Regions from separate parts of the Psychrobacillus sp. FSL K6-1415 genome, predicted to be linked through region 3. Evidence: riboswitches for the same ligand, from Rfam matches in the RefSeq annotation. Region 3 holds a riboswitch; each other region holds the start of a gene.
The links. Region 3 has a riboswitch for S-adenosylmethionine ahead of MKY60_RS08855 (MetQ/NlpA family ABC transporter substrate-binding protein). Riboswitches for the same ligand answer to the same signal wherever they lie in the genome.
Positions count from the first base shown of each region.

Region 1 (10,059 bases), 1.1 Mb from region 3:
GCGTATTAACCGTATTTTCGAAGGAACAAATGAAATTAACCGCCTAATCGTTCCAGGAACATTCCTGAAAAAAGCGATGAAAGGTGAATTACCACTCCTTCAAAAGGCTCAAGGCTTACAAGAAGAGCTATTAATGATGATGCCAGAAGAGGTTGGTACGGAAGCTCTTGCACAAGAAAAGGTATTAGTAGCTAATGCGAAGAAAATTGGTATTCTAGTTGCTGGTCTTGCTGCACAACGATTTGGTACAAAACTAGAGGCAGAACAAGAAGTACTAGTGAACATCGCTAACATAGCAAATAACTTATTTGCAATGGAATCAGCAGTTCTACGTACAGAAAAAGCAATTGGGCGTGATGGAGAAGAAAAAGCAGCACAAAAACTTCTTTATACACAAATCTTCACACAAGAAGCTTTTATTGAAATCGAACAGGCAGCAAAAGAGACACTTATTGCATCTGTAGATGGAGATAATCAACGTATGATGATTTCCGCTTTACGTAAATTAACACGCTACACACCATACAATGTTATTGAGAAAAAACGAGAAGCATCCGTTAAACTAATCGAAGCAGAAAAATACGTTCTTTAATCAAATAAACGAAAAAGCCGATTCTAGTAGATCGGCTTTTTTATTTATCCCTAATAATAATAATAATACAGTTGATTTTCGTTGCAAGCGGACGCTTTCCGCAGGCGAGGCCGAGCCTCCTCGGGACAATGGGATTCCGTTCACAAATTAACGACACACGATGTATTAAATCTTTCGTATTTATGAATCCTCCCTGTGGGTCTCGACTTTCTCGCTTATCCTGCTGGAGTCGCCGCTTTCCACTACAATCAATTAAGTGTGTAGTCATTATTCATCAATTAAAATCAAGCCTTTATGAAAAACACGTTAAATATGCAGGGGCATCTAAAGACACTATCAATTGCAGTCGACAAATTGAGTGGAAAGCAACTATTAGTCATTCAATTCTACAAATTTTGGCTGTGAATGAGTAATGAAATTTAGTAAAATTATCCACTCCGCGTGTAAAAGGTAAAAGTCCGCAAGTAAATATAGGCCTAGAGCAAGTAAATCGTTTACGACCGCAAGTAAGCCACAGAAATGAGCGAGTAAACAATAGGTGAGAGCAAGTAAAGATAAATTAAGACCAAATCATTCATTAGATATAAGGATATTTATGCATCTTGAGTATATAAAATCAGTCTTCCTGTTGATATAGAATACAGAGGATTGCATGCAATGTAGAGGCTCTGGATTTGTTATCAAAAATTTTTAATTAGGGCATTTCTTATGGATTTCTTCAACTAATAAAAAAGTATACGACATAAAAATAGACGGTATCTATCGTATAGAGTAGCGTTAGAGCCCCCGAAATTGTATCTTCGGGGGCCTGCTCCATGAATAGGAAAGTAGCTTTTCTCTAGTTATCCAAAAATGCACTAACGTGTTTCTAGAAGTTGTAGAAGAGCGACGGACAGATAAGCGCCATAAAATTACCAAAAAAATGATGCTGGTTGGTTGTGACGGACGTCACAACCAACCAGCATCACTAAAAATTCAATCGGCAATAATATAGCAACAAGTTAGTCCAGAGCATTTCGGAAACGTTGGAAACAGGTTTTGAATTTAAAGGGTGGGCATTTTTTTTGAGTCTTAATTTCTTAATTCGAGGTTGAATCCTTAGTCACCGTTCAAAATGATTGCTCATCTCTTACAATATTATGTATGATAAAAAGAAAAAGGTGGTACAACATGACTATTCAATATTATGGCTATCCTAAATGTACAACGTGTAGAAAAGCGAGCAAATGGTTAAAGGACAATGATATAGAATACATAGACAACCATATAGCTGAAAATCCTCCAACTAAAGATTTGCTTCAAAAAATGTTCGAAGTAAGTGGCTTAGAACTCAAAAAATTCTTTAATACTTCTGGTATGAAATATCGAGAACTTGGTCTAAAAGACAAGCTTCCAACGATGTCAGAAGATGAGCAATTAGCCTTGCTTGCTTCTGATGGAATGCTTATTAAACGTCCAGTTGTTTTTGATGGTGAAAAATTAACGCTAGGCTTCAAGGAACAACAGTTTGAGGATGTTTGGAAGACTTCTTAAAGTCACTTGTTTTTACTATAAAAATATGTGAATATAGTAGATGAATGTATTATTAATGGAGAGGGGTATATATATGAACGCACCTAAAGATTTAAAATACTCAGCAGAGCACGAATGGGTAAAGACTGAAGGCGGAAATATCCGTATCGGTATTACTGAATTTGCACAATCAGAGCTTGGAGATATCGTGTTTGTCGAGCTTCCACAAGTCGGAGATGATATTAAAGCAGGAGATCCATTTGGTAGTGTAGAGTCTGTAAAAACTGTCTCTGAACTGTATGCACCAATAAGCGGTAAAGTAGTAGATGTAAATACAGAATTAGAAGATAACCCTGAATATGTAAACGAATCCCCTTATGAAAATGCATGGATGATTGTTGTAGAGCCAGCTGATGTAACGGAAGTCGATGGTTTACTTTCTCCAGAAAAATACGAAGAATTAATTTCAGAATAATTATGAAAACGCCGCTTAATGTCGGCGTTTTTTTCATATAATATTGGAAAGGGCATAGTTGGGAGAGATGCTGAATGGCTATTGTCTTTAGTGAAAAAATAATTATAGTTGAGGGAAGATCAGATAAATTAAAGCTTTTAAAATTACTTGATGAATCAACAGAAATTATTTGTACAAACGGAACGATATCCAATGTAAAGCTAGAAGAGATTTTAAGTCCTTACGACGGTATTCCTATTTATGCGTTTTTAGATGCGGATAGATCAGGCGAGCAAATTCGCTCCATCGTCAGGAAAGAATACCCTGAAGCTATTCATCTATATACCAATCCAATGTATTGTGAAGTGGCGACTACACCGTTCAAAGTTTTGGCATCCATATTAAAAAGTGTTAATATAAAAGTGAAAAGACAATATTTACTTTAGGATGATGTAATGTGAATGAATGGACACTTGAACAGTGGAACGACCATAAGAACAGTGGTCAGCTTACAATGTTCTATATTTATACACCCTTATGTGGAACATGCCAAGTTGCAAGTAAGATGATGCAAGTTGTACAAGAGATGATGCCTTTTTCAATTGGCCAAGCAAATATTAACTATCTAGAGAATTTTGCAATGGATTATCATATTGAAAGCGTGCCATGCCTGATAATCGCTAAAGGTGGAACTGTATATAAAAAGATATATGCATTTCAATCAGTTCCATTTATATTAGAGACAATAAAAAGTATTGACGAGCAAGTAGTCGTGTGATAACATTCGATATACCAACAAATTAAATAGTGTTACTCTTATTAAGAGTGGTGGAGGGAAGTGCCCTATGAAGCCCGGCAACCGTCATGTAAATGAAATGGTGCCAAATCACGCAAAGCTGTTGCTTTGGGAAATGAGAGAATGGATGAACGTTATTAAAATAAATAACTTAAAACCCTTCTGCTCTTTTGCAGGAGGGTTTTTTTAGATAGAAATGGGAAGTATATGTATTTACATAGTAACTGTTGACGCATTGAGTAGTTTTAAAATGCAGGATTAAAAATTCATACAATATTTCTTGAAGATAGATAGACAATTGAGCATTTCGTAGAAAGGTGGCAAGTTTCCCATGATTAGTTTAAATAATGTTTCGAAAAAATTTAGCACGAAACAAGGTACAATCGTTGCAGTTGAAGAGGTGAATCTTGACATAAAGAAAGGTGAAATTTTCGGCATCATTGGATACAGTGGTGCAGGAAAGAGTACACTTATTCGATTATTGAATGGATTAGAAAAGCCAACTTCGGGTCAAATTATCGTCAACAATCAAGATATTACTAAGATAAATGAAGTGAAGCTTCGTCAAGTAAGACAAAAGGTAAGTATGATTTTCCAACACTTTAATCTGTTATGGTCAAGAACGGTTGCGGAAAATATTGCTTTTCCATTAGAAATTGCTGGTGTTCCACAAGCACAACGTTCTTCGAGAGTAGAGGAACTAATTGATTTAGTTGGTTTAGAAGGTCGCGGACATTATTATCCTTCACAGTTATCAGGAGGACAAAAACAACGTGTCGGAATTGCGCGGGCATTAGCCAATCGTCCAGAAGTGCTTCTCTGTGATGAAGCAACCTCTGCGTTAGACCCAGAAACTACAGACTCAATTTTAGACTTATTAGTTAGTATCAATGAAAAATTAGGGCTGACAATTGTATTGATTACCCACGAGATGCAGGTTATTCAAAAGATTTGCGGTCGTGTTGCAGTAATGGAAAAAGGTCATGTAGTAGAAGAAGGAAAAGTACTAGATGTATTCCAAAACCCGCAACAACCTATTACGAAACGTTTTGTCTCGCAAGTAAGTGATTCCAATAAAGCAATACAAACAATACAGCATTTAAAAGAGCTATATCCAAATGGCAAGCTGATAAAGCTAGTATTTGTTGGAGAGCAAACAGAACAACCAATATTGTCGAGACTTATTAAGCAATTTGATTTAGAAGTCAATATTGTCCAAGGTAATATTTCGCATACACAAAATGGCGCATTTGGTACCTTAATCCTTCAACTAGAAGGAGATGCATTATTGGTGGATGAGGCCATCCGCTATATACATGAACAAAAAGTAAATACAGAGGTGATCAACAATGATTAATGATTTATTTCCTAATGTTGATTGGCCAAAAATGTGGGAAGCAACCGTTGAAACATTATATATGACTGCAGTATCTACTATACTGACAGCAATTATTGGGCTAGTGCTCGGTCTTTTACTTTTCTTAACTAGTCCTCATCAAGCATGGGCGAACAAGTTAGCGAACTGGTTAACAGGAGCTTTCGTTAATATATTCCGTTCCATTCCATTTATTATTTTGATTATTTTATTAATCCCATTAACGAAGTTTTTAGTTGGAACAATGCGTGGGCCAAATGCTGCATTCCCAGCTTTAGTTATTGGAGCTGCTCCATTTTACGCTCGTATGGTGTTGATAGCTCTACGAGAAATTGATAAAGGAGTACTAGAAGCAGCTAAATCGATGGGCGCTAAAACTTCTACTGTTATTTGGAAGGTTCTATTGCCAGAATCTATGCCCGCATTAGTATCAGGTATTACGGTTACGGGGATTTCACTAGTTGGTTATACAGCTATGGCCGGTATTATCGGTGCTGGGGGACTAGGAACGCTAGCATTCTTAGATGGATTCCAAAGAGGTAGAACAGATGTAACACTTGTTGCCACAATACTAATATTAATCATGGTATTTATAATTCAGTGGATAGGCGATTTAATTACTACAAAAATAGATAAACGATAATAGGTGTAAACGAGAGTACTCGATCACATAGAAAACATAGGTAAAAAGGGAGAGATTTGAAAATGAAGAAGTTATTAGCTGGAGCTTTATTATCAGTGAGTGCATTAACACTTGCAGCGTGCGGAGAAGAAGAGGGTAGTAAACTTGTAATAGGTGCATCGAACGTACCTCATGCAGTTATATTAGAAGAAGTTAAACCAATTCTTGAAGAACAAGGAATTGAACTTGTTGTAGAATCGTATCAAGATTATGTATTACCAAACAAAGATTTAGATTCAGGTGACTTGGATGCGAATTATTTCCAACATATCCCTTACTTTGAGTCACAAAAAGCTGATTTTGGATATGATTTTGCTAACGCTGGTGAAATACATATTGAACCAATCGGTTTATATTCTAAAAAATACGGTTCTATTGAAGAGCTTCCAGAAGGTGCAACAATTCTAATGAGTAACTCTGTTGCAGATCACGGTCGTATTCTTGCTATGTTAGAAGCAAAAGGACTAATTAAATTAGCAGATGGTGTTGACAAAACAAAAGCTGAAGTGAAAGACATCGTTGATAATCCTAAAAATCTTGAATTTGACGCTAACTATGAATCAGCACTGATGGTTCAGTTATATGAAAACGAAGAAGGCGATGCAGTATTGATCAACTCTAACTACGCAATAGACGCTGGTATCAATCCATTAGAAGATTCTATTGCAATTGAAGAATCTAATGAATCTCCATATGTGAATATCATTGCTGTAAACTCAGGTGATGAAGACAATAAAGAGATTAAAGCTTTAGTAGAAGCATTGAAATCTGAAGAAATTCAAGACTTCATCCTAAGCGAGTGGGGCGGATCTGTAGTACCAGTAAAATAATAATATTATTTGAGGAAACAGACATCTTCGGGTGTCTGTTTTTTTTGTGCAGGCGAATGGCGAAAGCCCAAAAGGAAGTCGCAACCGCCCGCTCGAGTATTTTAAGCGCCCGAACCAACCTGCTATCCGCCCGGGGGGAGGACGAACGCCTGAGAGGAAGTCGCAACCGCCCGTTCGAGTATTCTAAGCGCCCAGGCCAACCTGCTATCCGCCCGGGGGTAGGACGAACGCCCAAGAGGAAGTCGCAACCGCCCGCTCGACTATTTTAAGCGCCCGAACCAACCTGCTATCCGCCCGGGGTAGGACGAACGCCCGAGAAGAAGTCGCAACCGCCCGTTCGAGTATTCTAAGTGCCCAGGCTAACCTGCTATCCGCCCGGGGGTAGGACGAACGCCCGAGAGGAAGTCGCAACCGCCCGTTCGAGTATTCTAAGTTCCCAGGCTAACCTGCTATCCGCCCGGGGTAGGACGAACGCCCGAGAAGAAGTCGCAACCGCCCGATCGACTACTTTAAGCGCCCGAACCAACCTGCTATCCGCCCGGGGGGAGGACGAACGCCCGAGAAGAAGTCGCAATCGCCCGATCGAGTATTCTAAGTGCCCAGGCTAACCTGCTATCCGCCCGGGGGTAGGACGAACGCCCGAGAAGAAGTCGCAACCGCCCGATCGAGTATTCTAAGTGCCCAGGCTAACCTGCTATCCGCCCGGGGGTAGGACGAACGCCCGAGAGGAAGTCGGAACCGCCCGTTCGAGTATTCTAAGTTCCCAGGCTAACCTGCTATCCGCCCGGGGTAGGACGAACGCCCGAGAAGAAGTCGCAATCGCCCGATTGAGTAGTCAAAGTGCTCGAGCCAGTCTGGTATCCGTCCAGCAGAAACTGAGCACTAAAAAGAGTCAATACCGCTTTTCAAGCATTCTTTATTCACCAATCTGCACAATAAAAAAATTTAGTCTAGAAAAGACTAACTATTCGTGATATTGTGTTGAAGAGGTGATGATAATTTGATAATTAAACCGTATTCCCCTTCAAAATATGTAGCAAGAATGTCTGATTTAATAGAAAGACTTTCTCCGCAACATCCACAATATACAAGAATTTCTAAAGAGATAGGTGCTATTAAAGCAGGAGATTATGGTGAAGAGGTTATTTACAAAGTGCTAGAGCAAATGAAAATTCCATATAGATGTTATATTTTTCACAAGGTGTTTCTCTTTGCGGAATTTGCATTTGAATTAGACTTCCTGATAATAACCCCATATGGAGTAGTAATTCTTGAAGTAAAAAACATCATTGGGGAATTAGAGTTTTCGACTAATCCATCACAACTTATCCAACGAAAAGAGGATGGAAGAATAACTAAATATCCTTGCCCCGCAAATCAGTTGAATGAATATAAATATCAACTTTCTCAGTTCTTCCTCCAGTATAATATTTCAGTCCCAATTCATGGTGTAGTAATCTTTGCGTCTCGTAATAGTTTTGTTAAACATTCAGTCAGCGGCGTTAAAATAATGTATAGGAATGAAATGCGTTCCTTCCTACGACATTTCCCCGAAAATAGTTCAACCCTAAGTCAAAAAGAAATGGAGAAAATAAAAGAAGTAATTCTAAGAAGTACCTATTCGCCTCCATCCATTCCTCTTATCGAACATTTCTCAATTTCACTTAAAGATTTAAAGCTCGGAGTAAAATGTGAAAGCTGCGGATTTATTGGAATGCAGAAAATAGCCCGAACTTGGTATTGTCCTACTTGTAAAGAAAACAATTCATATGCACACAAAAAAGCAGTTTCCACTTATTTTTCGCTCTGTAAAGAAACTATTACTAATAAAGAATGTAGAGAGTTTCTACTTTTAAACAACAGGTATGAAGCAAAAAGAATTCTATCAAGCTCTGACTTAGTAAAATACGGAAAAGGCTCTAATACTTACTACACGAACTACAGTTCAAAAAAATGTTAATAGAATATTATGTATACTACTAATCCTATTCACTTTAATAAGTGACTGTGCTAAAGTGTATAAATGTTATTAATAATACATTTGTGCATATGAGGAGGACATCGTATGAAGAGGTTTGGGTTATTGCCGCGAATAGTGATAGCGATAGTATTTGGTGTTTTATTGGGACTAGTTGTCCCTAAAATAGTGGTAGAGATAATGGCTACTTTTAATAGTATTTTTAGTGCCTTTTTAGGGTTTATTGTTCCTTTCATTATTATTGGGTTTATTGTTCCAGGGATAGCTAAGCTTGGAAAGGGTTCTGGTAGATTACTTGGTATTTCTACGGGAATTGCCTATTTATCTACCATTGTAGCAGGCTTGATAGCATTTTTTGTCGCATCAAATTTACTGCCTAAGTTTATAGGTGGTAAAGAGAGTGTTAAGTTAGAGAATCCGGAAGAATTTTTAATTGGGGGCTTATTTGAAATGCCGATACCTCCGATGATGGATATAATGACAGCATTAGTTTTCTCATTCATTATGGGGATTGGGATTTCCAAACTAAAAGGAAACATGTTACAAAATGCATTTGAAGAGTTTAGCGAGATTATTGAGAAGGTAATCTCTTATGTTATTATCCCATTATTACCGATACATATTTTTGGAATCTTTATGAATATGGCGTACGGTGGACAAGTGGCTAAGGTTTTATCGGTTTTTGGAGTCGTGTTTGTCATGATTATTGTGCTGCATCTTGTCATGCTTTTATTACAATATACAGCAGCTGGTACGGTAACTGGGAAAAACCCTTTGAAACTCTTAAAAACAATGTCCCCAGCTTATTTTACAGCTTTAGGTACACAGTCATCAGCTGCAACAATTCCGGTGACGCTAAAGCAGGCTCAGCAAACTGGTGCTTCAGCTAAAGTGACAAACTTTACGATTCCTCTATTTGCAACAATCCACTTGTCAGGGAGTACGATTACACTTGTCTCTTGTTCAATCGGTGTATTGCTTATAAATGGACAGGATATTATGCTATCTTCATTTGCACCTTTTATATTTATGCTTGGTGTAACGATGATTGCAGCTCCTGGAGTTCCAGGTGGAGCAGTTATGGCGGCACTGGGATTATTGGAAACAATGCTTGGATTCAACGGGGCAATGATTGGATTAATGATTGCACTATACATTGCACAGGACAGCTTTGGAACGGCGACAAATGTAACTGGTGATGGAGCACTTGCGATTATCGTAGACAAATTTTCAAAAACTGCATAAGTTATTAAAGAAATATGTTTAAGACCCAAATAGTTGGGTATATAAATGATGAACTTAAAAACAGAGAGGGATGATTCATTATCAGTTCGGAAGACTTACCTTATACAGAACAGATGGACCACGCATTTAGAGGAGTACATGGTTTTGGATATGATGAATTGAGACAAAGTCAAGAACTAAGATTGCAAGTTGAAAACAAACGGCAAGAGGATCATGAAAAATGTATGCAATTAGCGGCTAAACTTGATGCCCAAGCATTTAGGGGATAATATACAAGAGTCCACGGAGAATTTCTTCGTGGATTCTTTTTGTTTTCACTAGCTTCATAGTGAAATCGATTCTCATTTAGACTATTCTTAATGAAAATAAAGAAAGATTACTATTTACCTAATAATTTCGTTGTAAAGTCAAGAGAAAACAGGAAATCTGTATATTCTACAATATTAAATAGAATATGCTCCAAAAGATTTGCAAGGTACTTCAGTTTGGGTTAAGATTAGAATGATAATAAATTAGAATGGTTATACATTCATATTTACTTAATGGAGGTTATTAAATGTCGACTTTAGTTATTAAAGATTTACACGTTGAAATA
Region 1 is NZ_JBBOOQ010000001.1:2,956,773-2,966,831, reverse strand. It holds gene MKY60_RS14170 (acyl-CoA dehydrogenase family protein) at 1-592, shown strand, start outside; gene MKY60_RS14165 (arsenate reductase family protein) at 1,763-2,125, shown strand; gene gcvH (glycine cleavage system protein GcvH) at 2,199-2,579, shown strand; gene MKY60_RS14155 (toprim domain-containing protein) at 2,654-3,004, shown strand; gene MKY60_RS14150 (thioredoxin family protein) at 3,016-3,336, shown strand; SAM riboswitch class I at 3,372-3,476, shown strand; gene MKY60_RS14145 (methionine ABC transporter ATP-binding protein) at 3,686-4,711, shown strand; gene MKY60_RS14140 (methionine ABC transporter permease) at 4,704-5,372, shown strand; gene MKY60_RS14135 (MetQ/NlpA family ABC transporter substrate-binding protein) at 5,435-6,241, shown strand; gene MKY60_RS14130 (nuclease-related domain-containing protein) at 7,284-8,201, shown strand; gene MKY60_RS14125 (dicarboxylate/amino acid:cation symporter) at 8,307-9,464, shown strand; gene sufC (Fe-S cluster assembly ATPase SufC) at 10,021-10,059, shown strand, end outside.
Region 1: another riboswitch for S-adenosylmethionine. It lies ahead of MKY60_RS14145 (methionine ABC transporter ATP-binding protein); the one in region 3 lies ahead of MKY60_RS08855 (MetQ/NlpA family ABC transporter substrate-binding protein).

Region 2 (10,059 bases), 2.2 Mb from region 3:
TAGCAGACGCATGCGAGCACCTTGCCAATCGAGGTAACGTGATTCTTTCCCTGTTAAACGATGTAGTGCAGTACAAAGTTCATCTAAATCCCAATAATCACCGCTTATAAGTGCTCCAGTTAAGTTCTCGGTATTTTTAAGAGCTAACATATTTTCACCTCCTGATGTACTATTACCGTTTTGGCGAATAGTTAAGCGTCTTAAATAGTTGCGCTTTTTCAGTAGGTGTAAGTTCTCTCCATTCGCCAATAGGAAGACTTTCAATCGAAATGTTCATAATTCGAATTCGTTGTAGTCTTTTCACTGTAAAACCTAAAGCGGAACACATTCTTCGGATCTGACGATTTAAACCTTGGGTTAAGATTATATTGAATGTTTTTGGTCCAATTTTTTTAACTTTACAAGGCAGTGTTTTGGTACCTAGTATATTTACTCCTGTAGCCATATTCTCTATAAATGTATCAGTAATTTTCTCATTGACTGTCACAACATACTCTTTCTCATGACGGTTTTCTGCACGAAGTATTTCATTTACTATATCTCCATCATTTGTTAGTAATATTAAACCATCAGAATCTTTGTCTAAACGACCGATGTGGAAGATACGAAGTGGATGGTTTACGTAATCTATAATATTTCCTTTTATATGACTTTCTGTTGTACTAGTTATTCCTACAGGCTTATTTAATACTAGGTACACAAGTGGTTGTTCAACAACAATTTGCTCACCATCTACTCGTACATCATCTCCAGCTTCTACTTTACTGCCGAGTTCTGCCGTTTTCCCGTTAATCATGACTCTTCCATCAGTGATCCACTTGTCCGCACCTCGTCTAGAAATGATCCCTGCTTCACTTAGAAACTTATTAATACGCATTATAGACACCTACTTTTCTTATTGTATTAATTATAACAAAAGTTGAAACTAAATTAGAGTAATAGCGTAAATTAGGAAAGGAGTGATATAAATGAGCGTTGAAAAAAAGTTAGAACAAACATTTAATGAATTGAAAAAAACATTAGGTTGGGCCGTAGATAAACGAATAACCTTGTCACTTGCAGGGTACTATGTAACTTTAGAGAAGGATTTTGATGAAAATAGATATCGAGAGGTAGCGAGTCATTTGAAAAAGAGAGCAGGAATCTTCTCTGCTTTACGCTCCCACCTAAATCCTTTATTCGTTGCCACATTAGATGTTTCAGGGGCAGAACCAGAACAGGCAGTAAATCTGTTAATGGAAAAAGCAGATGCCTTAAAACAGTTTGGTTTTAAAGTGAATAGCTATACGTATTTGGCAGCACTCATGATGTCGGAGCAAAAAGATCAATGGCCATTTGAAATGAAAATGGCACAAAAATTAATGGATGATATGAAGGCACATCATCGCTTTCTAACATCTACAGATGATTATCCATATGCAATGTTCTTGGGCAAAATGGAAGGTGATACGGCTGTTCGAGCTGAAACGATGAACCGCTATTACAAAGAGTTAAAGCAACATAAATTCTATTCCGGAAATGAACTACAGTGGATGTCCCAGGTCCTTACGTATTCCAACCCAGAGTATGAAGAAAATATGGTGGGCAGAGCAGTAATTATCCGAGACGGATTAAAAAGCGTCAAAATAAAAACTTCTCAGGCACAATATCCGATTATAGGATTTATGGCAGCTTTAAAATTAGGGGAGGAACAATTGAACCAGATTGTAGCAAACTATGAATCCATTGCAAGTATGAAATTATTTTCATGGTATAAAGACTCAGCGCTCCCTATTGCTTTTGGATTGTCCTTAAGATCCTCAAAGGAGGCTTATGCAACTGCCGCGATTTCCATGGCAACTTCGCTAGAGCTTATATTACAGGCGCAACAAGCTATTATGATTTCTACTATTGCAGCTACTAGCGCTGCAACAGCATCAAATTCTGGCTCAGATTAATGAACATGCTATACTAAACATAGATTATCTATATAAGAGGAGTTAGAATAATGAACACCAATCCAATGAGTCAATCAAGAACTATTCAAACACATTTAATATTACCCCCGGATACAAATCATCACGAAACAATTTTTGGTGGAAGAGTGTTGGCATTTATCGATGAGATTGCAGCCATATCTTCTATGAAACATGCACAAGGTGCTGTAGTTACAGCTTCTATTGATTCTGTAGACTTTCTTTCATCTGCAAAGGTGGGAGATGTACTAGAGTTAGAAGCAGTTGTTTCTAATGCGGGGCGTTCTTCGATGGAGGTTTATGTTCGAGTAACATCAACAAACCTAATTACTGGGGAAGAGAAACTAACAACAGAATCTTATGTAACGATGGTCGCAGTTGATGATAATGGGAAGCCTATACCAGTACCAGGCATACATCCAGAAACTGAAGCTGAAAAACGTCTTTATGAAACAGGACCTGCTAGACGTGCTCATCGAAAACAACGCTTAGAAATGAAATACTAAAAGAGTAGGAAGTGGCTAAGTGCTAAAACAAATTGATGAACTATACAAATATCTGATGATTACGCTGCTCGTCTTATATTTAATCAATTCGATTTATCTACAAGAAGTTACTATCACTTTCACAGCAATAATACTCGTCGTTCTTTTGGAATTAACGAAACATCGTCACCATATTAAACAACTAACCTATTCCCAGCTATCTATTATCGGTATCGTATTACTAGCAGGTATTGCTGCTATCATTTATGTGTTAGTTACAATTCAAATTTTCTTAGAACCTATAGGTCTACCGGAAAAAACGGAAAGTGTCCTGTACTTTGTATGTATTGTAGTAGGTATATATATTCTGTGGTATTTTATCGGTAAGCTATTTGGAAGAGCGTTAGAGAAACAATGAACCCCCGTAAAGACTTTAGGTTTATAGTCTTTACGGTTTTTTTTGATCATATTGTAATTGTGTTTTCTATATTATTTGAAACTATATCCTCTATTTCATCGTATGATAATTAGAGGTGAATACTTTGAAGCATATTTACGAAAAAACAGCCAAATATACAAAGTTTGGATCGATACTTTTAATAGGAATATACATAGTTTTACTGATCGTTTTAAAAGACGTTATGTGGAAAGACTTTGAAAATCATTTTGCCATTGGTTTTGCGTTATTTGTTTTGTATAGCTCATCTTTTTTCTTTCAACATGCATCAGAAAAGTTGCCGGATGAGAAGAAAATAGACAGCGATTATTACTCAGCTGATTTTCCGATTCAAGAACTTAATTTTCAACGAGATGTTTCACTAATCCCTCAAACTTATTTAGTATCCAGTACAGGTGAACGCTTATATAAAATCAACCCTACTGAAGAACAGCCTTTTCGAAGGAAACTATCGACATTAAATATTTTTAAAACGGGTATGTTCTTTCCAATTACTTATCAATTAAAAACAATGGACGAGAAGTTAGTTTCTAAATTCACCATTAAAAATAGGCTGAAATTTTTAGAAATAAAGGTGTGTAACCATAATAATCTGCATGTAACTACTATTGTTTTGCCATCAATGTCCATAAAAAATAGAGCTATTGTATTTGATGCAAATAACGAAAAGTTGCTTCAAATGGAAGCTAAAAGTATGTATGGAGATATTGATGTGAATGACTTAGACGGCCATAGATTAGCTAAGTATCGGTTTGGAATATTTCCATATGCTACACATCCTGCCTTTGAAGTACAGGCGATGAATATTCATGTGTCCCTAGCGCATAATTTGACACATGAAGAAAAACTTACATTTACAGCATTGTTTTATTATTGGACAGCCAATCAATAAAAAATGAATAATACCGCTATGATTTCCTCTACCATCAATTAAGTGAGTTTTAATACAAATTAAAGCAAGTCTCTATGAAAGCACGATGAATATGAAGAAGCATTTATTACACAACTATTACATTTCTGCACATTTAAGTTTTGAATGAATAAAGAGTTTTGGAAAAATTATCCGTTTCGCAAGTAATAGACAATAGACCACAAGTAAATATTGACTTAGAGCAAGTAAACTATTCTTGACTGCAAGTAAGCCAGAGATGGAAGCAAGTAAACAATAGGCAAGAGCAAGTAAAGATAAACAGAATTAAATTATTCATGAAAAAAAGAAGATCTAGCAAAACGTCTGTCCAAAGCTCTTCGAAAACAATAGAAATAGATTTTGATCTTAAAGGACCGAGCGTCTTTTGTCAGTTTTGCTTATGTTAGTCTTTAAACAAGTTAAACCACCCTTTGTACTTGAACCAACCAAGCATTGAAATAGCAATGAGAGCTATAGCGCCCAACACTACAAAATAACTATATTTCCACTCAAGCTCGGGCATGTTCTTGAAGTTCATTCCATATACTCCCACGATAAACGTTAAGGGGATGAAAACGGTTGATACAATCGTTAGTATCATCATAATACGGTTCATCCGACTAGAATTTATCGACATATGACTATCCCGGATATCGGCGGTAAGTTCACGGTTCGATTCAATCATCTCTGTCAGTCGTATTAAATGATCGTAAATATCTGCAAAATAGGTGTGCTCAGTTTGTTGTAAATTCATTCGTTCTGAATTTAAAATTCGATAGAGTAAATCTCTCATAGGAATAACTGTACGTCTTAAACGTAGCAAATCTCCTCGAAGATCGAACACCAAATCCATAGAAAAATGGCGCATATCATAAGTGAGCTTATCTTCTACAGCATTTAAATAGTCTTCAATTTTGTAGACAATCGGAAAATAGGCATCCACCACTTTATCGACTATATGATAAGTTGCATGGATAGCACCTCTATCCCAGCCTTGTGGATTTTGTCTAATACGCTCTCGTGCCTGCTCCATTTCATGCATTGGATGGAAATGAAATGACACTACATAATCCTGACCTACAAATATATCTAACTCTTCTGCCTCTAATGTCTCCTCGTTAAGCGTATGTAAAACAAAGAAGTTGTATCCATCATAATAATCTACCTTAGGTCGCTGCAGTCTTTGTAGGCAGTCTTCAATAGCGAGTGGGTGAAAATGAAAAAAAGAACTAAGTATAAGCTCCTCTTCCTTGGAGGGCTCACCAATATCAATCCAGTACCATTCAAACTTTTTTTGTTTTATATCCTCTAATGGAAAGTCACTTACTATATCATGATCGGTCGTTATACCAATCGTGCGAATCATAGGAATCCCTCACTTTCATCACAATCTCTTTTCTTATTAATTAAAATGTATAACCTTTTATTCAGTGTCTGTCTAGCTCCAACGCTTTTCTAGGTTTCCATAGACGCTTGCACTTTTCTTATTATCTCATAGTCTCCCTGTTATAATGAATCTAAAACAAAGGAGAGGTAGTATGGAAAAAAATAATTATGAAGCCTTAATCCCGAATCGCATATTTGTAGGAGGCGTAGATGGGGTTGAACCTCTATTAGCTAATGAACAAATAGATATTATTTTCGACCTAAGGGTTGCATCTAAAGATCATCCTGCTGAAAATTTAAAGGTACATCAACCGATTTTGGATGGACAAAACGAACAGGTTGATTCAATTAAAGCTGGTATCCATGAAGTCGTTCAAGCATATAACCAGGGTAAAAATGTCTACTTTCACTGTAATTCAGGTGGTGGAAGAGCAGGGACAATGGCTGTTGCCACTTTGATGGAGTTAAATCTAGCAGAAACAGTAGAAGAAGCAGAAGAAATGGCCAAAGCAATTCGATCAAAGATAAACCTAAAAGAGGACCAACGAGATTCATTAAAAAGAATATATTCTAAATAAATCAAAAATTATTGTTGACTTATATAATTTCTATTTGTATACTAGGCATTAATCAAATAAAACAACTTTCTTATCAAGAGAGGTGGAGGGACTTGGCCCTATGATACCTCAGCAACAGGCAATTATGTACTGTGCTAATTCCAGAAGCGTTAGCTTGAAGATAAGAAGAGAATAATCACTGGTGACGTGTAAACCTCTTCTTGTTTCTAAGAAGGGGTTTTATTTGATTTAAACTATAAAAATAGGGGGAGAAATCAAATATGTCATCGGAATTATTAAAAGCCTTCAACACTTTAAAAGAAAAGCAGTGGGTAGATTTAACACATATATTCGGAGCAAACTCACCACATTTTTCAGCTTTTAAGGCAGCTGAAATAGACACATTGTTTAATCATGACGATGGATTTTTTGCACAAAGCTTTCAATTTGCAGGGCAATATGGCACGCATATAGACGCACCAATTCATTTTGTTAGAGATTCTCGTTACTTAGAAGAACTGGAATTAAAAGAACTCGTATTACCATTAGTTGTCATTGACCAGTCTAAGGAAGCTGCTGAAGATAATGACTTTACTTTATCAGTGGATGATATTTTAACATTTGAAAAAGCACATGGAAAAATCGAAGAAGGCTCATTTGTCGCACTTCGTACTGATTGGAGTAAACGTTGGCCAGACGAAAAAGCATTTAATAATAAAGATACAGATGGTAATAATCACGTACCAGGATGGGGAATAGAAGCATTAAAGTTCTTATTCCAAGAAAGAAAGGTTAAAGCTATAGGACATGAAACATTTGACACTGATTCAAGTGTGGATTATCTAAAAAATGGCGCATTACATGGAGAATATTACGTGCTTGAACAAGATACTTACCAAATAGAGCTATTAACGAACTTAGATAAGCTCCCTGCAAAAGGAGCTATTATATTCAATATCGTTCCAAAACCAGAGAAAGCCTCTGGATTCCCAGTACGATCATTTGCTATTTTACCATAAAAGGAGATGGATAAATTGCCAGTTAAAACAGCTATTCAAGCACCATTTAGAGCAGACCATGTAGGAAGTTTGTTAAGGCCAGAAAGTTTATTAACCGCGAGAAAAGAATACAAGGAGGGAACGATTACTAGAGAACAATTAAAAGCAGTTGAAACTAAAGAAATTCAAAGAATCGTTGATAAGCAAATCGAGGTAGGTCTAGAGCTTGTGACAGATGGAGAGTTTCGTCGCGACTGGTGGCATTTAGACTTCTTAGAGCATTTAAATGGTTTTGAAGGGTATGTACCCGAAAAAGGGTATATATTTGAAGGGATAGAAACAGAGAAATACGAAGTTCGCAATATCGGCAAAATCTCTTTCAACCCAGATCATCCATTTATCCAAGACTTTATTGATTTTAATGAGATTGTAGCTGGTCGTGCTGTTGCCAAACAAACTATCCCAAGTCCTAACCAATTGTTCCATCCTGGAATCCGAGATGAGAAAGTCTATCCAGATGTAGAAGAATTTGCAAAGGATGTAATTGCTGCTTATCAAGAAACTATACAAGCCTTTTATAAGGCAGGAGTTAGATATTTACAAATTGACGATGTTTATATTGCAGGTCTTTCTTCTCCAGATATTCCATATAAAGAAGGAGAAAGAGAATACTTAATAGATCTCGCTCTAAGGGTCGTCAATGGTATCCTAGAAAGTAAACCAGCAGACTTAGTAGTCACGACACATCTATGCCGTGGAAACTATCAATCTACTTGGGCTTTTGGTGGAAGCTATGCTTTGATAGCTCCGACATTATTTGCAAAAGAAAAAGTGGATGGATTCTTCTTAGAATACGATGATAATCGTTCTGGAGATTTTCAGCCCCTTGCTCATATACCAAACGGAGGAGCAAAAGTAGTTTTAGGTATTTTCACCTCTAAAACAGGTGAATTAGAAAACAAGGACAACATTCTTGCTCGAATTGAAGAAGCAATTCAATATGTACCATTAGAGCAACTAAGTATTAGTCCTCAATGCGGCTTTGCTTCCACCCATCACGGTAATAAGCTTACCGAAGAACAACAATGGGAAAAACTAAAATATATTGTTGATATCTCTAAAGAAGTTTGGGGTTAATCTGTGTAACATCTCGATTACATTCCATACTCATTTGTTGAAGACTGTAAACGAGTAAAATATAACTTTCTTTCTCGCATCTCATTTGATAATGGGTAAGAAAGTAACTTAACAAAAATGCCAAGGGAATAAAACCCTTGGCATTTTTGTTATTTTTTTATTTTCATTGCTTTTGCTTCTGCTTTTAATGCCTTCAAAAGCGAAATAATCATTAGTAGCATTACAAACGAAAATGGTAAGGCAGCAATAATTATTGTATTTTGCAATGCATCCAACCCATTAACGGATAACAATATAATTGCAATTACAGATAGTGCAAATCCCCAAGCAAGCTTTACTTTGTTCGGTGGTGTCAGTGATCCATTTGTCGACTGCATACCAAGAACGAAAGTAGCAGAATCTGCTGAAGTAATGAAAAAGGAACTAATTAATATAACTGCAAATACAGAAATAACGGTAGAGAGGGGCATCAGGTTGAACATTTCAAAAATCGTCAATTCGGTCGAGGCTTGAGCTAAGTCGGAAACTCCTCTTTTTTGAAAATCGATTGCTGTCGTACCAAAAGCCGAAAACCAAAAGGCTCCTAGTATAGTAGGAGCTACAAGAACACCTGTGACAAACTCGCGAATCGTGCGTCCTTTAGAAACTCGAGCGATGAACATACTAACAAATGGTGCCCAAGAAATCCACCATGCCCAATAGAAGATAGTCCAGTTATTAAGCCATTCACGATGTCCAGCATTTAATGGAGACGTTCGGAAGCTCATTTGTACGATATTTGCCAAATAACCCCCAAAAGAATCCGTTAACATATCAAAAATTAATAATGTTGGTCCAAGTATGATGACAAACCCAAGTAGAGCAAGAGCCAATATCAAATTCGTATTGGATAAATATTTTATCCCTTTACTTAATCCTGACCAAGCGGACATTACGAAAAGAACAGTGACAACCGCTATAATGATAATTTGAGACATAATCCCAATTTTAAAGCCGAATAAGTAATTTAACCCTCCGTTAATTTGAACTGCACCGAATCCGAGAGAAGTAGCAACACCGAACGCTGTAGCGAAAACAGCTAGCACATCCACAAGTGTACCCCAAGGGCCTTCCATCTTTTTGCCGAAAATCGGCTTCAATGTAGAAGAAATTAAGCCTGGTTCCCCTTTGCGGAACTGAAAGAAAGCAAGAGACAGGGCAACTACTCCATACATTGCCCAAACATGGAATCCCCAGTGGAAGAAAGTTTGGCGGAGTGATTCTTTAAAAGCTGCACTAGTATTTGGCTCTGTTGTCGCAGGATCGATGGCATAATGTGATAAAGGTTCAGCAGCACCATAAAAGACAAGCCCAATTCCCATACCGGCAGAAAATAGCATAGCAATCCAAGTAATAGTTGAAAACTGTGGACGATCTGTATCTTTTCCGAGTCGGATTTTTCCGTATGGACTAAAGATGAAGAAAATGCTTAACGCTAGCATAAACGTCATAAGTATCATGTAGTACCAACCAAATGACGAAGCAACAAAATTCTTAATAGTTGTGGTAATAGCCTCGAAACTTGCGGGAGCTAAAGCCCCGTAACCGACCGCTAAAACTATTAAACTCATTGTAATATAAAATACCTTTGATAATTTTTTCATGTTTCCCCCTACATAATTAAAGTTAAACAGTTAACTATACTATAAAATGGTATCAAATCAACCAATACACTTTGTCCCGATTCTTTTAAGTATTTCCATTTTAGATGATATTGAAACTTCTATTTCGTAATGAAAGCTAAAATAGCAATTTTTATTTTTAATTTAATGGAGATGTTTGTCTAGTTTGCTTGCTGTCCTCTTGCATTTACTAATAGTAGTGCAAGAAGGAGGTGAATTAACCATGAATCAACATCGTCAACCCTGTTCCTGTAATTCCTGTCATCAAACGCAGTGGCATCAACCAGCTGCGCAACCAGTTGTTTGTCCCCCGCAATACCGAGTGCGTGATTCGTTCTCACCAAGAATGCAACCTGTTATCCACCCAATTGTAAATGTGAATAGAGAACATATCGTAAACGTCCCTCAACATTTTTACACAGTGACCAACCAAAATGTAATGGCACCTGGAAGCCAACAGGCATTTCCTATGCAACAAGGACAGTTTCCACAACAATCTTTTGGTCAGCCATT
Region 2 is NZ_JBBOOQ010000001.1:4,125,407-4,135,465, reverse strand. It holds gene MKY60_RS20410 (DUF6904 family protein) at 1-150, opposite strand, end outside; gene rluF (23S rRNA pseudouridine(2604) synthase RluF) at 173-877, opposite strand; gene MKY60_RS20400 (DUF4003 family protein) at 969-1,937, shown strand; gene MKY60_RS20395 (acyl-CoA thioesterase) at 1,988-2,461, shown strand; gene MKY60_RS20390 (hypothetical protein) at 2,481-2,858, shown strand; gene MKY60_RS20385 (hypothetical protein) at 2,983-3,789, shown strand; gene corA (magnesium/cobalt transporter CorA) at 4,211-5,173, opposite strand; gene MKY60_RS20375 (protein-tyrosine phosphatase family protein) at 5,346-5,771, shown strand; SAM riboswitch class I at 5,839-5,938, shown strand; gene MKY60_RS20370 (cyclase family protein) at 6,032-6,769, shown strand; gene MKY60_RS20365 (5-methyltetrahydropteroyltriglutamate--homocysteine S-methyltransferase) at 6,785-7,885, shown strand; gene MKY60_RS20360 (glycine betaine uptake BCCT transporter) at 8,035-9,528, opposite strand; gene MKY60_RS20355 (hypothetical protein) at 9,770-10,059, shown strand, end outside.
Region 2: another riboswitch for S-adenosylmethionine. It lies ahead of MKY60_RS20370 (cyclase family protein); the one in region 3 lies ahead of MKY60_RS08855 (MetQ/NlpA family ABC transporter substrate-binding protein).

Region 3 (10,059 bases):
GAACCGAAAGAAGCAGTTCCTATCGATCAAATTGTAAAAGCATGATTTTTTTAAGACATACTAAAATTTAGTATGTCTTTTATATTGAAACTATTTAACATTTAGCTCATTTGTTATAAAACGTCTCTTAGTCCATATCAAAGTAAATATCAAAAATAATTCAAATGCATTCGTCACTGCTCCACTTTCTACATCTATAGGTATTGCACTTCCAAAAGTCATAACTACGGCACCTACAAAGAAAACTGGCCATTTGGTTTTTTTCCACAAGATTGCACTTGCTACAATGAGAATGATAGTAACTAATAACACCATTACAGGGGGACCAGTTGATTCTTTAACATTTGAATAGCTTATTACCCCGTATTCTTTCACTACTTCAATGTCTAATCCAACAACCTCTTTAGAAAATTCTAATATCATTAAACCAATCGTATATATAATACCTGAAATAAATAACCACTTTTTCTTTGCCCATTTGATACCACTTTCCTGCAATGTCCCTAAAGAATACATAACAAGTAATGGTGTGATTAAAGCATGTAAGCAAAAACGAGAAAAGTTTAAGCTTTCCAATAACTCCCCTTCTCCAATCCACTTACCTGTAGCAAGTATTGCGTTATCATAGATCAATGGTAGGATCACTAAATAGATGACACTTGTCCATTTTGCTAAATCCTGCTTTCTTATGCCATATAACCCCCAAATTAATAGCGCAGTATATAAAACTACATAAAGAAAATATAATAATGTATCCATTAAAATCAACCTCCTATTCCTTTCATTCCCAAATTTTGAATGTTTTAATCTTAAGGATTAGCTTGATAATAAATAGAAAATCAAATGAAACGTACTTAATTTCGAACTATTTATTTCAATTTCATAATGAAGTGATTATCAGTAAATTACGTGCCCCATTTAAATAATTCAACTTTAAATAAACAATATTATGGCCGACCAACTATGGTACCGTAGAGCACATTGTTAGTCTAACTCCAACGACCACGGCACATCACAGACTGGCGCACTCTATACCAGGAGCACTCATGAGTGATTAATCCTACTCTGATTATGGCACCAGTCCAATCTCATTTTTATTATGTAATTTTATAGATCTTGAAAGCTTTTTAATTTTAACTCTGTTCCTCAAGAACTTCATAATTTACGACAAAAAAGCTAACACCATGTGCTAGCTTCCTCAATCGTATAATGTAAGTTACTTTGTCTTTAGGATAAATTAATTCATTGAACTTTCATCCATGAAAAAAAGCTCCCAAAGATGCCCGTCAATATCCTCAAAACTCCACCCATACATAAAACCATGGTCTTGTGGTTCCATTGAAGGTTTTCCACCTGCTTCTAAAGCCTTGTTTACAATCTCAACGACTTTTTCTTTACTATCAACAGATAATGCCAATATTGCTTCGTTACTTGTTGTAGAATCGGAGATTTCTTTTTTCGTAAAAGTCTTAAAATGTTCTTCAACTAACAACATAGCAAATATATTATCATTAATAATCATGCTTGCTGCAAGCTCATTGGTAAACTGAGCATTGAATTCAAACCCCAATTTAGAGAAAAACGCCTTAGACTTATTTAAATCTTTTACTGCTAAATTTACGAATATCTTATCAGCCTGAAACCCCATGTTACTCACCTCTACTATAGTATTGTCATTCACTTTATAATTCTCTATTCCACAAATGAATTCCTTCCAAGAATAAAAATATTTTATAGAATCCGTAATGCGACATAAGTGGCTAGCTTTTCTTCTTCAATTAATCTGCTGTGCTTGTTAAAGTGAATATTTCAATACCACCTCACGGAAAATCAACACTTTCTTTTTAACATAGCCAAAATAAAAAAGAACCTGCTAATAAAAACAATTTGTTTATTAGCAGGTTCTATATAATTTATTGTTTCCCAAAAGATGCAGGCATTAGAACAGCGATCACTTCACCACGAGCGCAGAGAACTTCTCCTGCAAATACTTCTGTAGTAACTTTGAATTTTTTAGGATGAATTTCTTCTACCTGGCCAATTGCTTTTAGAACAATTTTCTGCGGAGTTGGTTTTAGGAAATCTACATGCAAGGAACCAGTAACAAAGCGAGGTGGTGTTTCTCCACTACCTGGTTCAAATCCATTCTTTCGATGTAGAGCAAGCGATGCAGAACCTGTACCATGACAGTCGACTAATGCCCCAATTAGCCCGCCATATACGAAACCAGGTATCGCTATATGCCCTTCCTTCGGTTCATAAATAGTTACTGTTTGCTCTCCATCCCATACTGTACGAAAGTGATGCCCTTCTTTGTTCATTCTCCCACAACCATAGCACCAAGCAAAATCCTCCGGGTACTCATCTTGAATCGCGCGAATTATTTCTACCATTTTAATTCCCCCTTTAGAAAACCATACAAAAAAGCTATCTGTACGTCAATACAGATAGCACTATATCTTTTAATATAGGTCCACTCTACGGTCTTTAAAAACCGGAATCCTTTTTCTTACTTCTTCCACATCATCCATGTTTACATCTACTAAACCTATTGTTTCTTCATCAGCTCCAACCCAAAGAACCTCGCCCCATGGTGCGATTACCATCGAATTTCCGTTAAATGAATTGTTAGGATCTTCTCCGACCCGGTTTACTGCAACGATGAAACATTGATTTTCAATCGCCCGAGCTTGTAATAATATTTTCCAATGATCAACTCTAGTAGCCGGCCATTGAGCAGGTACAAAAATAATTTTCGCTCCTGCCAATGAATGGGCACGGAACCACTCTGGAAAACGCAAATCATAACAGATAACGCCACCCATTTCGACATCATTCAGCGTGAAGATATTTTTGCTTGTTCCTGCCTCTAAGTATAGATGCTCATCCATTAATTTAAACAAATGCGCTTTATCATATTCAGCAATCAGCTCTCCAATATTATTTACTACGTACATCGTATTAAAGAAATGATTGTTTTTTTTTGTTGAAACGGAGCCTCCAATAATATGAATATGTAACTCACTAGCTAACCGAGTTAGGAGATTTTTAGTTTCTTCTCCGTTTATATCAGCTGTTACTTCAAGGTTTGTTAAGTCATAACCAGTATTCCACATTTCAGGCAGTACGACGATTTCTGCATTTAACATCGCTGCTTTCCGAATCTTTTCTTCTACTTTTCTAAAATTTTCTTTTGGGTTACCAAAAGCTATATTTAATTGGACACATGCAATTCTCATTTTTGACACCCCTATAGACATAATAATAAAAAGGTTATAAGATTTGACTAACAAATGCAACTTATTAGAAAACGAGGTTACGAACATGGAATTTTCAAACCGTTTAAAAAATCTACCTTCACAGTTTTTTGCTACACTAGTAAAAAAAGTTGGAGACGCAGTTTTAGAAGGTAGAGATGTGATTAATCTTGGACAAGGTAATCCTGATCAGCCTACTCCTGAGCATATTGTACAAGCACTGCAGGAAGCGGCAGCCAATCCATTAAACCACAAGTATAGTCCATTTCGTGGAACTGGAGAATTTAAAAAAGCGGCAGCCAATTTCTATAAACGAGAATATAATGTTGACATTGACCCTGAAACTGAAGTAGCGATATTATTTGGCACTAAAATTGGCTTAGTAGAGCTCCCGTTGGCACTGATGAATGAAAATGATTTAATGCTACTTCCTGACCCAGGCTATCCTGATTATTTATCTGGGGTAGGACTTGCTAATGTAGCGTTTGACACGATGCCATTACTCAAGGAAAATAATTTCCTTCCTGATTACAGTTCCTTAACAGAGGAGCAAAAACAAAAAGCTAAACTTATGTACTTAAATTATCCAAATAACCCCACTGGCGCTATCGCTAATTTAGACTTTTTCCAAGAAACTGTTTCGTTGGCAAAAGAAAAGGACATTGCCATTGTCCATGATTTTGCATATGGTGGAATAGGTTTTGATGGAGAGAAGCCAATTAGTTTCTTACAAGCTGATGGTGCAAAAGACGTAGGTATTGAAATGTACACATTGTCCAAAACGTATAATATGGCTGGCTGGAGAGTTGGTTTTGCTGTTGGGAACGCTAAAATTATTGAAGCTATAAATATAATTCAAGACCACTTATTTGTTAGTCTCTTCCCTGCCGTACAGGATGCTGCAACGGTTGCACTCAATAATAGTCAAGAATGTGTAAAGGAATTAGTGGATTTATATGAGGGCAGACGAAATGCTCTTATTGAATCTTGTAACAGTATTGGTTGGCAGGTGAATGCACCAAAAGGTTCCTTTTTCGCATGGTTACCTGTTCCCGATAATTTTACAAGTGAAGCTTTTGCTGATTTACTTTTGAACGAAGCCGATGTAGCAGTTGCTGCTGGTAATGGGTTTGGTGGATACGGCGAAGGGTATGTTCGCGTGGGTTTATTAGTGGATGAAGTTCGATTAAGAGAAGCAATTACACGCATTGGAAAGCTTAATTTATTTTAAAAAAGTGCAGCCCATTAATATAGGGCTGCAATTTTCATTTATGTAGATGATTAGGTTTTTCTTTATTCGTTTCTACAGGATAAAACTGATTAGCTCCTGTTTCTTCGTCAAACTGTCTCTTAAACTCCATATCAACAGTTTCTGCCAACACTAGGTCTACTGTAATAACAGGATTTTCACCTTTAATAAAATGACCACCAAAAATATTGCCATTTTGGTCACATATTGTACCGTGGAAATGCGTTTCAAATTGATCATCTCTTTGGCATACAACTCCTGTACCCTGCAAGAACTCAATTGGCCCCTCTTTCACAACAAGATTATTGTATCCTACACCTATAGGGGAATCTTCATTTGGTACTAAATACACAAATCCACATCTTTGAAAACTACCAAAACAACTAAGAATTGTAGCGGATTGAATTCCATTTACTTTACACAATTCCTCTATCCCTTCCAGCAGATCAGTTCCATAAACTAAACGTGCGCTCACTATCTTCCCTAGCTGCCCTACAGCATAATTTGCTCTAATTTTTGACAACGCTTACACACTCCCTATGTATAATTATTTATTGTTATTAAACATAAACTAATTCGAATGATATATGCAACTATAAAAAAAGTCTGTTGACTTTAATAATTTGATGTAGTAAATTATATTTTATGAACTGTTGGAAAACTTAATAGCTGATATCTCTTATCAAGAGTAGCTGAGGGACTGGCCCTATGAAGCTCGGCAACCATCCATATATTTTTTGTATATGGAAAGGTGCTAAATCCTGCAAAACATTTTGTTTTGATAGATAAGAGAGGACAAACGTATGTATGCGCCTCTCTTTCTACTGGAAGAGAGGCTTTTATATTTATACAACGTTCTTAATAATTATTCGGAGGAATGACAAATGAAAAAGATTGGTTTTTTATTATCAACGGTATTATTAACTGGAACTCTTGCAGCTTGTGGGTCTGACGCTGCGTCAGAAGCTAAAGCAATCAATGAAGACAAAATAGTAGTAGGAGTAACTGCCGGACCACATGAACAAATTGTAGAAGTAGCTGCAGAAGTGGCAGCTAAAGATGGTTTAGAAGTAGAACTTAAAGTATTCTCTGATTATATTCTACCTAACACTGCATTATCAGAAGGTGATTTAGATGCGAATAGCTATCAACACGAACCTTTCCTAGACACGTTTAACGAGGATCACAGTACTGACTTAGTACCAGTAGGAAAAACAATTTTAAATCCAATGGGTGTATATTCAGAAAAATATAAGTCAATTGATGATCTACCAGACGGTGCAACTTTTGGTTTGCCAAATGATCCAACGAATGGCGCGCGTGCACTATACATTTTAGAAGAACATGGCTACATCAAAATTAAAGAAGACAAAAGAGAAACAGCTAGTATTTATGACATTGAAGAAAATCCAAAAAACCTGGAATTTATTGAACTAGAAGCTGCTCAAATACCAAAACAATTAAGTGAAGTAGATGCAGCTGCCATTAATACGAACTTTGCACTTGAAGCAGGAATTAGCCCAAAAGAGGACTCTATATTATTAGAATCTTCTAACTCACCTTATGTAAACTTTGTGGTTGTTCGTGCGGAAAATAAAGATGATCCAACGATTCAAAAATTTGTAAAAGCATATCAATCGGAAGAAGTACGAAAGTTTATCGAAGAAGAGTTTAAAGGTTCTGTATTAGCTAGCTGGGACGAATAATGGACTTGAAAACGTTACCGACTTCGGTAGCGTTTTCTTTAGAAAGGAAGATAGTAAATGATTGAGTTAGAAAATGTATCGAAAGAATTTAAAAGCAAGAGTGGAATAGTAAAGGCAGTAAACCAAGTAAATATTCAGGTAAATAAAGGAGAAATTCATGGAGTCATTGGATATAGCGGTGCTGGTAAAAGTACACTGATTCGATGCGTAAATTTACTCGAACAGCCAACGGAAGGCAAAGTTTTTATTAACGGTGTTGAACTTACTTCCCTTCCCCTCCCTAAATTGCGTGAAACCCGCAATAAAATTGGCATGATATTTCAAGGATTTAATCTATTAAAAACAGCAACTGTTTATGATAATATCGCCATTCCACTTAAGCTACTTGGATATAATAAAGCGCAAGTAAAAAAACGAGTGGATCAATATTTAGAAATAGTTGGATTAACTGACAAGCATACAAACTATCCAAACCAGTTATCTGGTGGCCAAAAGCAGCGTGTTGCAATTGCCCGTGCACTAGCGCAGGAACCCGAAGTATTGCTTAGTGATGAAGCAACAAGCGCACTGGACCCAGAAACTACTGATTCCATATTAGATTTGCTTCTAAAGATAAATCGAGAATTAGGTATTACTATACTTTTAATCACGCATGAAATGAATGTCATTCAAAAAATTTGTGATCATGTATATGTCATGGAAAATGGAGAAATTGTTGAACAAAATACAGCTATTAATCTATTTACTAACCCTACACACCCTACAACTAAAAAGTTTTTAAATACAATAAGTCAGCGTAATTTATCCACTTCTTTAATTTCTCAGTTAAATGTTACGGGTGCAGTCACTCGCTTAACATTTGTCGGAGAAAGCACTGGAAAACCTTTATTAGCTGAAGTAAGTCAAAAATTTAATGTCCAACCGAACATATTAACTGCCAATATTATCGAACTTAAAAATGGCATTGTCGGAAATATAGTGGTCCATTTAATTGGCGACAAGGACCAGGTTAGAAATGCTATACACTATTTAGATTCTCAAGGTGTAGCAACGGAAGAACTGGAGGGACAGTCTCATGAGTAGAATCGATCAATTTATAGAACAATGGCTACCGATTATTGGTGAGTCTGTTGTACAAACATTTCAAATGGTGGGTATCTCCCTATTTTTCTCTGTATTAATCGGGATTCCATTAGGTATTTTAATCGTCCTGACTAGACCTGGCCAGGCATTAGAAAACAAATTTATATATCAAATTACTAATTTAATCATAAATATTGTACGTTCTGTTCCCTTTATCATTTTACTATTTTTCATAATTCCTTTTACAAGATTAATAGTTGGAACAACTATTGGAGTTCAAGGCGTTATCGTGCCATTAGTAATTTATACAGCACCATATATTGCTAGACTAATGGAATCTGCTCTTTTGGAAGTGGAAAATGGTGTCATTGAGGCTTATACCGCTATGGGTATTAGTACACGCGCAATCATTTGGAATGTCTTACTTCGAGAAGCTCGACCTTCTATCGTTTTAGGATTAACCATTTCAACGGTCAGCTTAATCGGTGCTACAGCAATGGCAGGTATGGTTGGTGCAGGTGGTTTAGGTGACTTGGCATATCGTTTCGGACATTTACGTTATGAAGTTGATGTAATGTATGCAACAGTAGTAATTTTAATCATCCTAGTACAAAGTATTCAATCTATCGGAAATCGTATTGCAGCAAATATTAAAAAAGACTAGCAGGAGGCGAACTTATGACGAATCTTTTATATGTGGAACGAAGTGGATCAATCGCAACACTTGTATTTAACAGAGTGGATAAGAAAAACTCTTTCTCCCTTGCTATGTTCAAAAAGCTCGGTGAAACATTAAATGATTTAGAGAATGATCAGCAAGTTAAATTGTTAATCCTTAAAGGTGCAGATGAAACTGCTTTCTCCTCTGGTGCAGATATAACAGAGTTTCTAGAAAATCGCTTTTCTGCCCAAAAAGCAAAGGATTATAATGATGCAACACTTGAATCAATTGAAAAATTATATCGTTTCCCCAAACCTACTATTGCCCTTATTAAGACATTAGCAATTGGGGGTGGATTAGAACTTGCTAATTCCTGTGACTTCCGATTCGCATCTTCTGGTAGTAAGCTTGGTATAACCGCTGCAAACATCGGCATTATTTATAACCTTGTAAGTACAAAACGATTAGTTAACCTTATCGGAATTACAAAAACAAAGGAATTATTGTATACTGCAAAACTAATCACAGCAGAAGAAGGAAAAGAAATTGGCTTAGTTGACTATATTTATCCGATGGAAGAGATAGAGGAAAAGTGTCATGAGTTCGCTCATCAAATTATCCATAAGTCTTCCGTTGCAAATAACGGTATTAAACAAGTAATTCAAGCAATTATTGATGGTGATAAGGAAGAAACAAAACAAATTGAAGAACTTATCTTAGATTCTTTCAGCTCCGATGACTATAAAGAAGGCATCCAAGCATTCTTAGAAAAAAGAAAACCAAATTTTACATAAGAGGTGTTTCATATGTCCACGAATGATCTATTATTAAAAAATATTGGAGCAAACTCCCATTATCCTATTAACTTTGCAGAATTAGAAGAAGGAGCAAAACAAATATTAGAACCCGGTCCATTCGGATACATTCGTTCCTCTGCTGGTGGTGAAGAAACATATAAAAAAAATACAGAATCTTTTTTTAAGTATTCTATCATCCCACGTTTTTTAACGGATGTATCTACTTTAAATACAGAAGTCACGATTCTAGGCCATACATATCCCCACCCCCTTCTCATTGCTCCCGTCGGGGTGAATAAAATTGCACATGAAGATGGCGAATTAGCGGTATCTAAAGCTGCAGCAAAATTCGGATTTTCTTATATTCAAAGTACGGTATCCAGCTATTCTATTGAAGAAATTGCAGCCGAAACAAATGGTAGTTCTAAATGGTTCCAATTATATTGGTCTTCTCAAAATAAAGAAGTTTCCTTTAATATGGTAAAAAGAGCAGAAGCAGCGGGCTATGAAGCAATTGTATTAACAATAGATACTACGATGCTTGGCTGGCGAGAGGAAGATATTCGCAATCAATACTCTCCGTTGAAACACGGATTCGGACAAGGAAATTATGCATCAGATCCAGTATTCATGGCTTCACTTAGCGATCATTCTCAAGAGACTATCGTAAATAATATTCTAGAAAATATCTACCACCCTACTTTAAATTGGATGAATATTTCTGAGTTACGCGAGCATACAACTCTACCAATTCTAATAAAAGGAATACTTCACCCAGAGGACGCTAAACTTGCTGTTGAAAAAGGGATGGATGGAATAATCGTCTCGAATCATGGAGGACGCCAATTAGATGGTGTTATTGCTAGCATAGATGCCCTCCCAGAAGTCATCCGAGTAGTAAACGGGAGAATTCCTGTTTTATTTGATAGTGGAATTAGAAGAGGATCAGATGCAGTAAAGGCTTTAGCACTTGGAGCCACTGCAGTCTGTATTGGTCGCCCCGTCATATGGGGATTAGCTACTGGGGGCCAAATCGGTGTGGAACGTGTATTAGAGAACTTCCTACAGGAGTTTAGAGTTTCGATTTCGTTAAGTGGTGCTCGTAATTTAGAGGAAGTTAAAAATCTTCAGCTATTAAAAGATTAACGGAAAATATAAGGTGGTAGATAGACGATGGAACAAGCATTAAAAGGTATGAAGGTACTCGATTTATCGCAGGTTCTCGCTGGACCCTATTGCACAATGGTTTTAGCGGATATGGGTGCTGAAGTTATTAAAGTGGAAAAATTTCCAAGTGGTGACGACA
Region 3 is NZ_JBBOOQ010000001.1:1,897,925-1,907,983, reverse strand. It holds gene MKY60_RS08890 (MFS transporter) at 1-45, shown strand, start outside; gene MKY60_RS08885 (phospholipid phosphatase) at 91-759, opposite strand; gene MKY60_RS08880 (VOC family protein) at 1,238-1,648, opposite strand; gene MKY60_RS08875 (PaaI family thioesterase) at 1,914-2,393, opposite strand; gene MKY60_RS08870 (carbon-nitrogen family hydrolase) at 2,463-3,239, opposite strand; gene MKY60_RS08865 (pyridoxal phosphate-dependent aminotransferase) at 3,325-4,488, shown strand; gene MKY60_RS08860 (PPC domain-containing DNA-binding protein) at 4,523-5,029, opposite strand; SAM riboswitch class I at 5,183-5,298, shown strand; gene MKY60_RS08855 (MetQ/NlpA family ABC transporter substrate-binding protein) at 5,391-6,212, shown strand; gene MKY60_RS08850 (methionine ABC transporter ATP-binding protein) at 6,270-7,295, shown strand; gene MKY60_RS08845 (methionine ABC transporter permease) at 7,288-7,959, shown strand; gene MKY60_RS08840 (enoyl-CoA hydratase/isomerase family protein) at 7,974-8,750, shown strand; gene MKY60_RS08835 (alpha-hydroxy-acid oxidizing protein) at 8,763-9,899, shown strand; gene MKY60_RS08830 (CaiB/BaiF CoA transferase family protein) at 9,927-10,059, shown strand, end outside.